Regions from separate parts of the Simiaoa sp. genome, predicted to be linked through region 1. Evidence: predicted binding sites of a transcription regulator. Region 1 holds the regulator's gene; each other region holds the start of a gene.
The links. The regulator Rex, encoded in region 1, represses fermentation and respiration genes when NADH is low (regulators of the CRP and FNR family bind a similar motif). The targets are predictions, from matches to a motif close to ATTGTTAANTANTTAACAAT.
Positions count from the first base shown of each region.

Region 1 (5,348 bases):
CGCCCGGACCATATCCATATTTGCCTGGGGCATTTCCAAGATTGCAGCACTGTTGGAGCAGTGTTTGACAGGAATAGTAATCCCCAGTTCTGTCTGTATTTTGTCAATAAAATTCTGAAAAAGCTCCAGCTGATGATTCGCCGAAGTCTTATCCGCCTCATCGGATTTGGCAAAATGGGTAAAAATACCCTCCACCTCCAGCTCCGGATGCTCTATAAGGAATCTGACGAACTCCAGTCCTTCCTCATCCGGCGTAATGCCGATTCTGCCCATGCCGGTATCTACCTTGATATGAACCTTTGCCTTCTTTCCGACCTTTGCCGCTGCTGCGGCCAGCTCTTCCACCGTATCCCTGCGGTAGACTGCCGGACGGATCTCCTCCCGGATCAGTTCTTCGTAGCAATAGGGAAAAGTATATCCCAGGATCAGGATCGGTTTCTTCACGCCTGCTTCTCTGAGTACATGTGCCTCTTCATAAGTAGCTGCTGCATAGCCGAACATGAAATCCAGCTGCTCTAACATTTTAGCGATGGGGACACCACCATGACCATATCCGTCCGTCTTAATGACTGCCAGTATTTTCGTGTTCTCCGCAATGTTTTCTTTCATATGGACCATATTTTCCCAGATGGCATCCAGATCCACTTCCGCCCATACCCGTTGATAGGACTCTAATTTTTCCTGCAGTTCTCTCGTCATATTTTCACGCTTTCTTATTTTGATTTTTCATCAGACATTCGGCGATATCTCCCGCCATCACACCATATTCGGTATGAAGTCCGGCCGCCAGATCACCTGCCATGCCGTGCAGATATACGCCACAGGTCGCAGCCTCCGGGGCATCCATTCCCTGCGCCAGCAATCCCAGGATCACGCCGGTCAGCACATCTCCGCTGCCTGCCGTAGCCATTCCGCTGTTGCCCGTGGTATTCAGATAGCAGGCTCCCTGTTCCTTACATACCACAGTCCTCGCATCCTTGGCAACTGCTACGGCATGAAATCGCTTGGCCAGTATTTTCGCACATGTGGGGAGGTCGTCCTTGCACTCTGAGGTCGTCCGTTTTAGCAGTCTTGACATTTCCCCCACATGAGGTGTCAGAAGGATCACTCTGCCTTCCGCACCCTGGGCGCGCAGTTCTTCTGCCAGCATCCTGCCGTTCTCCTCTGCCAGGAGGTTTAGGGCATCTGCATCCAGCACCAGCGGCTTCCTGCTTCTCTCCACCACGGTCTTCAGACATTGCAGTGCCTGTTCTTCTCTGCCGATGCCAGGACCTATGGCGATGACATCCGCCCAGTCTAAGCTCTCCGTCAGCTGTCTGCAGGAGCCGTACAACGCTTCCGGAATCCCCTGCTGTATGATCTGTCGGTTCTCTTCCGCGGTAATCACCTTTACCATGCCGGCTCCGGTACGATAGGCTGCTTTCGCCGCCAAAATGGCTGCACCCGCCATGCCGTTACTTCCTGCAACAAGCAGTGCTTTGCCGAAGGTTCCTTTGTTCCCTGAAGCGTTTCTCTTAATTAACTGTACGGAACCTTTCTCATAAGTGTACATTTCTGGTTCCTGTCCTAAGAAGCTCTCCTGTCCGATCCCCACATTCGCAGTCCGGACTTCTCCGGCGTATTCCGCACCGGGATACAGTACCAGTCCTCTCTTACAGAAACCAAAAGTGACCGTGGCATCCGCCAGAAATGCACAACCCAGCACTCTGCCGGTATCTGAGCAGATACCGCTTGGCACATCCAGTGCCAGCTTAAATCCCTCTGCCTTGTTCATCTCTTTTACGGCATCCGCATAGTTTCCCTCCACAGGGCGGCTTAATCCCACGCCGAAGAGGGCGTCTACAATTACATTATATTCATCCACCGCAATATTACTGTCTGTCTTCACCGGAAAATGTTGCAACGTCTGCCACTGCGATTTCCACTGCTTGGTAGCTCTCTGCATATCTCCCACGCATTTTACCGCGACTGCGTATCCGTCCGCCGCAAGAAGTCTTGCTAACGCCAGGCCATCGCCGCCATTGTTCCCCATACCAGCAAAAATGAGCACTTTCGTCCGTTCTTTCACGGCATCAAAGCGCTCTTTTATAAAATCCTCCGCTGCCAGAGCCGCTCTCTCCATCAGGACCGGCCCCGGTATGCCGAGGTACTCTATGGTATTCTTATCGTATTGCTTCATTTCCTGTGCAGTTACCAGATATTTCATACTATTTTTGCTCCGGATTATATTTCATGTCAAACAGATTGACCACCTCTGCACCAAAGATGTCATGCATGTAGTTATAGATCTCCTGATTCTGCTGCTCCATCTGCTGTTTCTCGATCAGACGTTTTTTCAGTTCAATGCGAATAGCACTCACCCACTCCGCAGTATCATTGATCTGTTTGTCATTATCCTTCATAATATCATAGCAGCACTCCATAGTAAACATCATAAGCTGAAGATTTAATCTTTCGATCTCCCGGGGGAGGTCTTTCAGCTCATCTTCATAAGCTTCCAGCTTCTCATTACATTCTTCGATCAGTCGCTTATGTTCTTCGATCTGCTTGTTCAGCTTGCTGTTCTCACCCTGCTGATCCGCTTCGTTCACCATGGGAACGATCTCTTTCATCAGCTTCTTTTTCAGATTACGGATTTCCTTCGACTCCGTATTCAGCTTTCCCTGTCTTTTTAACAGCTGATTCAGAGCATCCTCCGTCTCTTTTAACGGAACAGAACCAGTCTTATTCAGCAGCTTGTACCACTTATTATCCAGGGTGAGTACGGGCAAATGTTTCCCAACAAGTGCACTTTTAAAAGCTTCCTGCCGGTTCCTCGCATTTTCTCCTGCGTTATCGTTGCCCATAATATCACTCCCTTTATGCCTTACTCTCTCGTAAGCTCACGAATTCGTGCTATCGCACTCTTCATCCCGCTTCGCAGCCGCTTGTTTTTCCCTGGGGCTCATTATTTTATATCTGAATTGTAACGGTTAATATTATACGAAAGTTTCATTAAACTGTCTGACAGATGTACATTCTCTACTTGTATTCCCTCCGGAACGTTCAGATCTACATGCGCAAAGTTCCAGATGGCGCGGATCCCGTTCGCCACCAGCTTGTCAGCCACTTCTACGGCACTGGTCTTGGGAATCGTCAGTACTGCAATATCAATGTCATTCTCCCGGATAAAAGATTCCAGCTGCTCCATGGGCATAACCTTCACACCACGGACATCTTTCCCCACAAGCTCCGGGTTCGCATCGAACATTCCCTTGAAAATAAAACCACGACGCTCGAAGTTCAAATAATTACCCAGGGCTCTGCCCAGGTTACCAGCTCCGATAATAACGAAATTGTGCTGCTTATCCAGTCCTAATATCTTACCGATCTCACGGTACAGATATTCTACATTATATCCATATCCCTGCTGACCAAATCCGCCGAAATTATTGAAATCCTGTCGTATCTGGGATGCGGTCACCTTCATCAGTCCGGAAAGTTCCTGCGAAGAGATTCGTTCCACACCTTCATCCTTAAGTTCCCCCAAATATCGAAAGTATCTGGGCAGTCTGCCGATCACAGCCTGTGAAATTCCTTTTGCTTCCAATACTTTCACCTCCGATTATTTAAGTATACACCATATGTTAAAAACTTGTCAATGAATTGACAGGTTTTCTTCTTTTCGTTACAATAAAATTTAAAAAGTCCGTTCTGTGTGGGCTGGAAATAAAGGATACTTACTACCATGATATTATCTTGTCAGAATATTTCAAAAGCATTTGTGGAAAATCAAGTATTAAAAAATGTCTCTTTTCATATAGAGGATCATGAAAAAGCTGCCATTGTGGGCATCAACGGTGCCGGAAAAACAACGCTGCTCCGCATCATCGTAGGAGAAATGACTCCCGATGACGGACAGGTGGTTCTGGCGAAAGACAAGACACTTGGGTATCTCGCCCAAAACAGCACCGTGGACACCTCTCACACCATTTACGAGGAACTGTTGTCCGTCAAGGCGGATCTGTTGCGCCTGGAGGAAAAGATCCGGGAATGCGAAAACAATATGAAGCATGCTGATGGGGACGCTCTGGAAGACCTGATGAAGCAGTACACCTCTCTCACCCACGCTTTCGAGACCGGCGGCGGCTATCTCTACCGCAGTGAGCTGGTCGGAGTGTTAAAGGGACTGGGCTTTACCGAAGATGAATTCTCCAAGCCGGTTGCCACACTCTCCGGCGGTCAGAAGACCCGGGTGGCGTTAGGCCGACTCCTGTTACAAAATCCGGATCTGATCATCTTAGACGAGCCGACCAACCACTTAGATATGAACTCCATCGCCTGGTTAGAGACTTATCTGTTGAATTACAAGGGAGCCGTTCTCATCGTCTCCCACGACCGGTATTTCCTGGACCGGATTGCCGGGAAAGTCATCGAGATCGATCAATCCAAGGCTACGACCTTTATTGGGAATTACTCCGATTATGCCATAAAAAAGGAACAGCTGCGCGTCGCTGCCTGGAATGCCTATATGAACCAGCAGCGTGAGATCAAGCATCAGGAAGAAGTTATCGAAAAATTAAAGTCCTTCAACCGGGAAAAGTCCATCAAGCGGGCGGAAAGCCGGGAGAAAATGTTGGACAAGATCGAGGTCATCGAAAAGCCCTCCGAGGTCCGCACGGATATGAAGCTGACGCTGACGCCCCGGATCTTAAGCGGAAATGATGTGCTGACTGTAGAGCATCTGTCCAAAAGCTTTGACTCCCATAAGCTTTTTACCGATGTCAATTTCGAGATCAAACGCGGCGAGCATGTGGCAATCATCGGTGATAATGGCAGCGGTAAGACCACTTTGCTTAAGATCTTAAACGGTCTCGTCCCCGCAGATCAGGGCACTTTCCGCCTAGGTTCCAATGTTGAGATCGGCTATTACGATCAGGAGCATCACGTGCTCCACAGCGAGAAGACATTGTTTGAAGAGATCTCGGACGATTATCCTTACCTGAACAATACCCAGATCCGCAATGTGCTGGCGGCTTTCCTCTTCACCGGGGAGGATGTGTTCAAGCGCATCAGTGATCTGAGCGGCGGTGAGCGCGGACGCGTGTCTCTCGCCAAGCTGGTACTCTCCAACGCAAACTTCCTCATCCTGGATGAGCCGACGAACCACTTAGATATCATGTCCAAGGAGATTCTGGAGGATGCCCTGAACGGTTACGAGGGAACCATATTGTATGTCTCCCACGACCGTTACTTCATCAACCGTACCGCCCACAGGATCCTGGATCTGACGGAGGGACAATTCGTAAGTTATGTTGGAAATTATGACTACTATCTGGAAAAGCACGACACCGTAATGGCTGCCATAG
Region 1 is NZ_JBOKRY010000013.1:62,622-67,969, forward strand. Features, by position in the region: gene alr (alanine racemase) at 1-699, opposite strand, end outside; gene ACTRDR_RS06970 (NAD(P)H-hydrate dehydratase) at 704-2,206, opposite strand; gene ACTRDR_RS06975 (hypothetical protein) at 2,208-2,846, opposite strand; gene ACTRDR_RS06980 (redox-sensing transcriptional repressor Rex) at 2,948-3,589, opposite strand; gene ACTRDR_RS06985 (ABC-F family ATP-binding cassette domain-containing protein) at 3,728-5,348, shown strand, end outside.

Region 2 (5,348 bases), on a different contig from region 1:
GAATGATGTCGATTGCAGGAACGCACAGAAGTACGTCTACTTCATCATTTGCTACGAGGGGCTTTAAAGTATTGATCAGTTCTACTGCCTGGCTGGGAGTCATGTTCATCTTCCAGTTGCCGGCAATGATCTTCTTTCTTGCCATAATCATACACCTCTTATTTTTTATCGTTCTTATCGTATATCGGAGAATGCCTTTGGCATTCTCCTCAGAATAACTTAGAACTACTTAGGCGGCGTACTATGACGCCTTAGTAGTTCTTTATTCTGTCTTATCATCTGCTGCTGCCACACACGGCGTTGCGCTCACAACAGCTACTTATTTGTCGTCTGCTGCGGCAACTCCGGGAAGCTCTTTGCCTTCCAGGAACTCCAGGGAAGCTCCGCCACCGGTAGAGATGTGGCTCATCTTGTCAGCAAAGCCAAGCTGGTTAACAGCTGCTGCGGAGTCACCACCTCCGATAATGGTAGTTGCATCGGTCTCAGCCAGAGCCTTCGCTACAGCGATGGTACCTGCTGCCAGGGTAGGATTCTCGAATACGCCCATAGGTCCGTTCCATACAACGGTCTTAGCGGTCTTAACAGCCTCAGCATACAGAGCTGCGGTCTTGGGTCCGATATCGCATCCCTCTCTGTCTGCGGGCATGTTGGTAACATCATATACCTGAACCTCAACAGGAGCATCGATCGGGTTAGGGAAATCAGCGATGGTTACGGAATCAACAGGCAGTAACAGCTTCTTGCCCAGCTTCTCAGCCTTTTCCATCATTTCCTTACAGTAGTCGATCTTGGTATCATCTACCAGAGACTTACCGATTTCATATCCCTTTGCCTTTAAGAAGGTGTAAGCCATACCACCACCGATGATCAGGGTATCACACTTCTCTAACAGATTGGAGATAACGTTCAGCTTGTCTGCAACCTTTGCACCACCCAGGATAGCTACGAAAGGTCTTACGGGATCTTCTACAGCCTTACCTAAGAAGTTGATCTCCTTCTCCATCAGGTAACCTACTACGTTCTGACCACCCTTAGCGGTGATGAACTTGGTAACGCCTGCTACGGAAGCATGTGCTCTGTGAGAAGAGCCGAATGCATCACATACATACAGATCAGCCAGGTCAGCCAGCTCTTTGCTGAATTTCTCACCGTTCTTGGTCTCTTCTGCGCCACGGAAACGGGTATTCTGAAGCAGAACAACGTCGCCTTCCTTCATGTTCTCAACAGCCTTGGTAGCTGCTTCGCCGGTTACATTGTAGTCAGCTACGAAAGTAACCTCTTTGCCCAGCTTCTCGGACAGTCTCTTGGCAACAGGTGCCAGAGATTCGCCTTCGTTAGGACCGTTCTTTACCTTACCCAGATGAGAGCAAAGAATTACCTTGCCGCCATCGCCTATCAGCTTCTTGATGGTAGGCAGAGCTGCAACGATACGGGTATCGTCAGTGATCTCACCGTTCTTTAAGGGAACGTTAAAGTCGCATCTTACCAGGACTCTCTTTCCCTTTGCGTTAATGTCATCTACAGATTTCTTATTTAATCCCATGGTATTAACCTCCAATTATTTTAGTATCTAAAAAGGGCCCGGTCCTTGTAAGACCGGACCCTGATAGGTCTTTACGCGTTAACGCCTGTCGGCTTATGCTAACTCGCTGAAGTACTTGATGGTACGAACCATCTGAGAGGTGTAACTGTTCTCGTTATCATACCAGGATACAACCTGTACCTGAGTATTGCCATCTTCCATAGGAGCAACCATGGTCTGAGTTGCATCGAAGATGGAACCGTAGGTGCTGCCTACGATATCGGAAGATACGATCTCATCGGTGTTGTAACCGAAGGACTCGGTAGAAGCAGCCTTCATTGCTGCGTTGATCTCTTCCTTGGTTACAGCGCCCTTAACTACTGCTACCAGAATGGTGGTAGAACCGGTAGGGGTCGGAACACGCTGAGCGGAGCCGATCAGCTTGCCGTTCAGTTCGGGAATTACCAGGCCGATTGCCTTAGCTGCACCGGTAGAGTTGGGAACGATGTTGCAAGCGCCTGCACGGCTTCTTCTCAGATCGCCCTTTCTCTGAGGTCCGTCAAGGATCATCTGGTCACCGGTATAAGCGTGAACAGTGGTCATGATACCGCTCATGATAGGTCTGCAATCGTTCAGAGCCTTAGCCATAGGTGCTAAGCAGTTGGTGGTGCAGGAAGCTGCGGAGATAACGGTATCTTCGGGCTTCAGGGTCTTGTGGTTAACATTGTATACGATGGTAGGAAGGTCGTTACCTGCGGGAGCAGAAATAACAACTTTACGGGCACCGGCAGTGATATGTGCGGAAGCCTTCTCCTTAGAGGTGTAGAATCCGGTACACTCCAGAACTACATCAACCTTTAATTCACCCCAAGGAAGCTTGCTTGCGTCAGCCTCTTTGTAGATGGTGATGGTCTTGCCGTTAACGGTGATGCTGTCCTCGCCAGCCTCAACGGTGCTTGCATACTTGTAAACACCCTGAGAAGAATCATACTTCAACAGATGTGCCAGCATCTTAGGGCTGGTTAAATCGTTGATTGCTACTACTTCATATCCTTCTGCATCGAACATCTGTCTGAATGCAAGACGACCGATACGGCCGAAACCATTAATTGCTACTCTTACTGCCATTTTAGTTTCCTCCTAAAATATTAATTTTATATCTTTTGACTTACTGTGATTCACAGATTGTCAAAATTTTATCAGCAAATTCATTTTACCTAATTCCTCTTTATAATTCAAGATGTAAATGCAAAATATTTGTGATTTTGTGGTAAATTTTACAGTTTGTTTAGAAATGGTATGATTTTTGCTCCGTTTTTTGCTATACTGTACCCTGTAAATGACTTACAACAGAATGATAACCAGAAAGGATAAAAAATATGTCTATCAAAGCAGATTGTCATCTTCACTCTTCTTTTTCCGGAGATTCAAAGGCTCCCATGCCGGAGATGATCGATAAAGGGATCACTCTTGGACTGGAAACCATGTGTTTCACCGAGCATAACGATTTTGATTATCCACGCACTGAGGAAGGTCCCGGCAGTATCTTTTTGCTGAATACAGATTCTTATTTGTATGACATCCTCCGCTGCCGCGCCAAATACGAAGGGAAAATGCGGGTTCTCTTCGGTGTGGAATTAGGCTTGCAGCCGCATCTGGCCGACCAAGACGAAGATTTTACTTCCGCCTATGACTTTGATTTCGTCATCGGCTCCACCCATCTGTGCCGGGGAATGGATCCTTACTACCCGGAATTTTTCGAGAAGTTTTCTTCCGAGGAGGAAGCCATCCGTGCTTATTTTGCAGAGACGCTGGAAAATCTGAAATGCCATGACGATTATGACGTCTTAGGACACTTGGATTATATCGTCCGTGTGGCGCCGAACAAAGATAAAAATTATTCCTATGACAAATATAAGGATGCCATCGATCCGATTCTGGAGCTGTTGGTTCACAGCGGCAAAGGTCTGGAATTAAACACCGGCAGCTTCCGCTACGGTCTCAGACAGCCCCATCCCTGTACCGATATTCTGCGCCGCTATCACGAGCTTGGCGGTGAGATCATCACTGTGGGGACCGATGCCCATAAGACACAGGATGTGGGGTCCTACCTGGATCTGGCCTCCGAGATTCTGCAGCTGTGCGGTTTCAAATATTATACGATCTATGAAAAACGCAGCCCGGAATATCACAAGCTGTAATTTTCTTTATTCCCTATCCTCCAAGCTGAATGTGTTCCTTCATCAGCTCGCGAAGCAACGCATCCGCTGTCCATGAGATATTATACGGTGTCACAATCGCTTTCAGGGCAACCGGTGGTAAGCCGGTTGCCTTATATTCTGCCAGGAATGCATCCACCTGTTGCGAATCCATTCCGGAAAACACCAGCATTTCCATTGCAAAATCAGGACCGTTATATATTTTTCCATTCTTATGAAAACCGCTGATTTCCGCCAGTGTTCCGATCTTCTGTCCATAGTCCCTGCGGTTCACTGCCGTCACATCCACACCTATTTTCTCCGCTGCCACACGCACAGCCCGGTCTTTTTGTGTACTCACGCCAAACAATAATATTTTTGCCATTATATTTCCTCACAGTCCATCACCCGGAAACTGTTCTTTTCCAGCAATTGTGCAAATACTCCCTGTCCGGGAATGAGTTTACCGGTAAAGCTTCCATCATAAATCTGCCTTGCACCGCAGCTGGGACTTCGGGACTGTAAGATTGCCAGATCGATGCCATTCTCTTTGGCAATCCGCAGAGCCTCCTCTGCGCCTTTCCAAAACTGCCTGTCCACATTTACGCCTTTACAGTTTATGACCACACCGTCCACGATCTCTGACGGATCCCTCGGGGTCGGAAGTCCTCCCAGTACCTCGGGGCATACCGGGATTACCTCATGCCCTTCCAGATATTTTACCACACGCTCGCTGTAATTATTTTTCCCGTTATATTTACAGTTTTCGCCTAACAGACAGGCACTGACCAGTATTTTCATCGTGATCTCCAGCTTTCCGTTATTATGTCTGTTACAATAGCGGTGCGATCAGCCGCATGATACACTGCCAGCCTCTCACTGCCATATTTTTCCTTCCATCCCGGTATTTATCGGTGACTTCCTCACTATCCTGTAACAGCTTATCAAAATCTGTCTCAATATCCCGTATGGCATCACAGCCGTGCATCCACACACCGTTTTCAAAATGATGATACAGGCTCCGGTAATCCATATTGATGGTACCGACGGTCGCCGTATTCTCATCGCAGAGCATCTGCTTCGCATGCAAAAAGCCCGGGGTGTATTCATAAACCCGCACACCCTGACGCACCAGTCCGGAATAATAGGATCTGGTCACACCGTAAATGATTTTTTTATCCGGAATGCCCGGGGTAAATACACGCACATCCACGCCCCGTTTGGCTGCCAGTCCCAGCTCTCTCGTCATCTCATCACTGATGATCAGATAAGGAGTTGCCACATAGAGGCGTTTTTTCGCCGTCTTGATCAGGTTCAGGTAGACATTCTCGCCCACCGGTTCTCCGTCCAGAGGGGAATCCGCATAGGGCTGTACATAGCCGGACGCCTTCTGCACATTTCCGTCTTCCGTACCATTCTGTGATGCCTGCAGATATTTTTCATAATCGGTATCGGCCTGTCCCATAACATTCCACATTTCCAAAAACATCATGGTAAAACTCTGTACCGCTCTGCCGGTCAGCTTCACTCCGGTATCCTTCCAGTAGCCGTAAGGATGCGTGATGTTAAAATACTCATCCGCCAGATTATATCCACCGGTAAAACCGACTTTTCCGTCGATGATCATG
Region 2 is NZ_JBOKRY010000006.1:63,309-68,656, forward strand. Features, by position in the region: gene tpiA (triose-phosphate isomerase) at 1-145, opposite strand, end outside; gene ACTRDR_RS03730 (phosphoglycerate kinase) at 320-1,543, opposite strand; gene gap (type I glyceraldehyde-3-phosphate dehydrogenase) at 1,637-2,650, opposite strand; gene ACTRDR_RS03740 (histidinol-phosphatase HisJ family protein) at 2,902-3,723, shown strand; gene ACTRDR_RS03745 (DUF3783 domain-containing protein) at 3,737-4,105, opposite strand; gene ACTRDR_RS03750 (DUF523 domain-containing protein) at 4,105-4,521, opposite strand; gene cls (cardiolipin synthase) at 4,553-5,348, opposite strand, start outside.
Region 2: a site for Rex is predicted at 2,707-2,726, ahead of gap (type I glyceraldehyde-3-phosphate dehydrogenase). Genes of this name have one in related genera too.

Region 3 (5,348 bases), on a different contig from region 1:
ACCCAGACCGATGACACCTAACTTTTTGCCCATTACTTCTGTACCGGCGAATTTCTTCTTTTCTTTTTCTGCGGCTTTGGCAATGTCAGCGTTGTCTTTGGATGCCTTGACCCATTCAATACCGCCTACCACATCACGGGCAGCTAACAGCATACCAGCGATCACCAGTTCCTTTACGCCATTGGCGTTGGCACCGGGCGTATTGAATACTACGATACCCTTTTGGGCACATTTATCCAGAGGAATGTTATTGACACCGGCACCGGCTCTCGCTACTGCCAGAAGATTTTCCGGCAGATCCATCTCATGCATGGAAGCACTGCGGACCAGAACGCCCTCTGCGTCATTCATATTATCGGTTACTTTATAGTCTGCTGTCAGACGATCCAGTCCCACTTTGGAAATGGGATTCAGGCAATTGATCTGAAACATTTTTTCTCCCCCTTAAGCGTTCTCCGCTTCAAACTTCTTCATGAACTCTACCAGCTTCTCCACACCTTCGATGGGCATTGCATTGTAGATACTTGCTCTCATGCCGCCTACGGTTCTGTGCCCCTTCAGGTTCTCAAAACCGGCTTCTTTTGCTTCTTTTACGAACTTGGCATCCAGCTCTTCATTACCGGTAATGAACGGAACATTCATCAGGGATCTGTCTTCCTTGCGGACGGTACCCTTGAACAGCTTGCTTTCATCCAGGTAGTCATACAGTATCTTCGCCTTTTTCTCATTGCGCTCCTTCATTGCTTCCAGACCACCCATCTTCTTCAGCCATTTAAATACCTTGCCGCAAATGTAGATGCCGTATGCGGGAGGAGTATTGTACAGAGAATCTGCATCTGCATGGATTTTATAACGAAGCATGGTCGGTGTACCGGGAAGTACGTCCTCGGTGATCAGATCCTCACGGATGATCACGATAACCACACCTGCAGGTCCGATATTTTTCTGTACGCCGCCATAGATCACACCATATTTTGTCACATCTACCGGCTCGGATAAAAAGCAGCTGGATACATCTGCAACCAGGGGCTTACCCTTGGTATTGGGCAGGGTCTTGAATTTCGTACCGTAAATGGTATTATTCTCGCATATGTACACGTAATCTGCGTCCTCACTGATGGGCAGATCGGAGCAATCGGGAATATAAGAGAAAGTCTTATCCTCGGAAGAAGCGATCTTATTAGCCTTGCCGTACAGGGAAGCCTCCTGGTATGCCTTCTTCGCCCACTGACCGGTTACGATGTAGTCTGCCACACGGTTCTTCATCAGGTTCATGGGGATCATGGCAAACTGCTGGCTCGCACCACCCTGTAAAAACAGTACCTTATAGTTGTCCGGGATATTCATCAGTTCTCTGAGATCAGCTTCCGCTTCCTTAATGATCGTATCATAGGCTTTAGATCGATGGCTCATCTCCATTACGGACATGCCGGTTCCTCTATAATCCAGCATTTCATCGGCTGCTTCCTGTAATACCTCCTCAGGGAGTACTGCAGGGCCTGCGGAAAAGTTATACACTCTTGCCATTTTCAAAGACCTCCTCGATATTTTCTAAATTTTTTATAAAAAGCATAGGTATAGAATAAGCTTTTCATTTGCTTTAGTCAACTACATTGTTAAATTATTTTCAATTTGTTCGCCTGGCAAGGACAATTTATCTGAAAATGTCTGTATTAAATAAATAGTAACTATTTAGAATACGTAAATATCAAAAATGGTACTTCAAATGCTCGCATTTGTAAGGACCGTTGTTGATATTTACGTATTGCGTAAGCAATATTATTTGCATTTCTATGCAAATAATATCTAAATAGTTACCATTCATTAATAAAACATTACGACAGGGGTGCCGATCTGCACGCAATCAAACAATTCTTCCATTTTGTCCTTTGGTGTATTGATACAGCCGTGGGAACCCGCAGTCTGGTAGATGTCCCCGCCGAATTCTTTGCGCCATCCGGCGTCATGAATACCGATACCGCCCTTCACAGGCATCCAGAATTTCACAGGAGAGGCATACCCCGGTCCCCGTAAAACCCGGTTTTTCTGCTTATTATAGACAAAATTGACGCCTTCCGGCGTTCCCATGCGCCGCCGCATATTGCCTGTCACGATCTCCGTCTCAAGCTTCAATACGCCTTTTTCGTAATAGTACATTTTCTGTTCTGTCATATCCACTTCGATATATGTGTCACCAATATCATTTTTCCCATAGCAGAAGGCTTCTCTCTCGTAACTAGGAACATGTGTCTGTGGGGTGCCTGTATGTACGCCGGGATCCAACAGATGCTCCAGCAGGTAGGCAGTCTCCTTTTTCCGGTCCATTTTGCTGCCATAGGTTCCGCCCTCGATGGTGATCACATCCCCACGGGTACTGTGAAACTGTCTGGTTCGTCCATAGCCGTCATATTCTTCCGCCAGGCTCTGCACATACGCCGCCACAGCCTCCTCGTCCAACACAAAGTTTCCCTTCTCATCCTGCACCGGCAGTCCGTTCTGCGCAGTCAGAAAAGAAGCACAGTCCGCCGCTGTTACCGGATGTCTCTCTTCACCGAAGCAGTAGACAATATCGCAGGTCTGAAATCTCTCGATCTCTTTCCACAGATTCCTCAGAGTTTTTTGACTCTCATCCGGTGTTATCTCATAGTAGCATCCGCTCTCCTGCAGGTTCAGTGTTTCCTGCCCATTCTCCACGATTTCTTTTAATGCCAAAAAAGCCTTCTCCAGATCGATTCGGTCGCTCAGTCCGTCTGTGAAGGCATAGGCCCCCTCCGTATCCCTGGTAAGGCTGTAATCTGTTATTCTCTCCTGTTCCGTCTGTACGAATTTCAGGGCATTGTAGGCTCTGCGAAGCGCCTCCTCATCCACGGTCACCGCAGGTGCCAGGGTCCGCCTGGAATGAAGCAGAACATTGTCCACCCACAGATACGGATTCTGTTCCTGTCTGTACGCTTCCAGTGCACTGCCAAAGTCCGCGCGATAATCCACATCGGCGAGAGCGATCGTGTATTCCTCTCCCGCTTTATCCACGATGACAACATTCGGAGCTTCTGTATGTGACAAAAGCTCCGAATTCACTTCTTCCACCGTTTTTCCGGTACAGTACACTCCGTTGATCCAGGTATTCAGAGAAAAGCCTTCCCTGTAATAAAATGCCAGGACAAAATATACTGTCAACAGAAACAGTAGTAATATCAACACCGCAAAAAGTAATCTCTTCGTCGTCTTATTCATCAGGACTGCCTTTTCAAATCATCTCCGTCAAATACTTCACTGATGGGGGCTCCTGCCGGAACCATGGGGAATACCTTATCATCCTCCGGGATCATACACTCGATCATTACCGGTGCCTTCAGGGCAATGGCTTTCTCGATAGCGGGTGCCACTTCTTCCTTTTTGGTCACGCGGATGGCGGTACAGCCCAGTCCTTCTGCCACCTTACAGAAATCCACCTTATCCTTCAGTACTGTCTGGGAATAGCGTTTCCCATAGAACAGTGTCTGCCACTGTCTTACCATGCCAAGCACCTGGTTGTTGATGACTACCTGGATAATGGGAATGTTATAACGGCTGGCAGTAGCCAGTTCATTCATGTTCATGCGGAAGCATCCGTCGCCTGCAATATTGATGCAGACCTTATCCGGCTGTCCGATCTGCGCACCGATGCAGGCTCCCAGACCGTAACCCATGGTACCTAAGCCCCCGGAAGACAGGAAGGTACGGGGCTTCGTATAATGATAATACTGTGCCGCCCACATCTGATGCTGTCCCACGTCTGTGGTGATGATGGCTTCTCCGTTCGTCACACGGTCAATTTCCTGCATGATATAAGGACAGGACAGATTTTCGTCATCGTATTTCAGAGGATATTTTTCCTTCAGTTCCGTTATATGCGCCATCCACTCCGGATGTTCCTGTTTGGACAGGCAGGCATTTAATTCCGTCAGAGTTTTCTTCAGATCGCCTACCAGAGAGGCGTCCACACGGATATTCTTATTGATCTCCGCAGCATCCACATCCAGCTGGATGATTCTTGCATTCTCCGCGAACTTTTTCGGGTTACCTGTCACACGGTCGGAGAATCTGGCACCCAGTGCCACCAACAGATCACATTCGCTGACTCCCAGGTTCGAAGTCTTGGTACCATGCATGCCGATCATGCCGGTATAGCGCTCACTTTTTCCATTAAAGGCTCCCTTACCCATCAGAGTATCACATACCGGTGCATCGATCAGCTCTGCAAATTCTGCCACCTCAGCACTAGCCTCAGAAATGATGGCTCCACCCCCCAGATAGATGTATGGTTTTTTTGCCTTGTGGATCATCTCCGCTACCAGCATCAATTCTTCCCTGGTGTAACGGGTCACTCTCTCCTCCGGCTGAATCGTCATTGGAGTATATTCACAGACAGCCGCCGTCACATCCTTCGTAATATCGATCAGGACAGGACCGGGTCTTCCGCTCCTGGCGATATGGAATGCCTTACGGATGGTATCTGCCAGGATCTCCACGTTTTTCACAATATAACCATGCTTCGTAATGGGCATGGTCACGCCGGCGATATCCACCTCCTGAAAGCTGTCCTTGCCAAGTAAAGGTAAGGTAACATTTGCGGTGATCGCTACCATCGGTACGGAATCCATGTAAGCCGTAGCGATACCGGTGACCAGGTTCGTGGCGCCGGGTCCGCTGGTAGCCATGCAGACACCTACTTTTCCCGTAGCTCTCGCATAGCCGTCCGCCGCATGTGCCGCTCCCTGTTCATGGGAAGTCAGAATATGTCTGATCTCCCCACTGTGCTTATAAAGTGCGTCATAAATATTAAGGATTGCCCCGCCGGGGTAACCGAATACGGTATCTACCCCCTGCTCCTTCAGGCATTCTACCAGAATTTCCGATCCTGTTAACTGCATTGCAAAATCCCTCCGGTTATTTTAATGATTGCTTAGTTTTTCTGAGAAGGTGCTTCCAGTACCGCACCGCGGTTACCACTGGTCACCAGTTCATGATATCTTGCCAGGTAGCCGGTCGTGATCTTAGGCTCTCTGGGCTGCCATTTTGCTCTTCTGGCTGCCAGTTCTTCGTCGGATACCAGTACATCCAGTTTGTTCTCCGGGATGTTGATACGGATGATATCGCCCTCTTCCACCAGTGCGATCGGACCGCCCACTGCTGCCTCCGGAGAGACATGTCCGATGGATGCGCCACGGGAAGCTCCGGAGAAACGTCCGTCGGTGATCAGTGCCACGCTGGAGCCCAGTCCCATGCCCGCAATAGCAGATGTGGGATTCAGCATCTCTCTCATGCCGGGGCCGCCCTTAGGTCCTTCATAACGGATCACTACTACA
Region 3 is NZ_JBOKRY010000019.1:6,704-12,051, reverse strand. Features, by position in the region: gene ACTRDR_RS08430 (phosphoglycerate dehydrogenase) at 1-432, opposite strand, end outside; gene serC (3-phosphoserine/phosphohydroxythreonine transaminase) at 445-1,527, opposite strand; gene ACTRDR_RS08420 (L,D-transpeptidase family protein) at 1,825-3,234, opposite strand; gene ilvB (biosynthetic-type acetolactate synthase large subunit) at 3,234-4,913, opposite strand; gene ilvD (dihydroxy-acid dehydratase) at 4,946-5,348, opposite strand, start outside.
Region 3: a site for Rex is predicted at 1,613-1,632, ahead of serC (3-phosphoserine/phosphohydroxythreonine transaminase). Genes of this name have one in related genera too.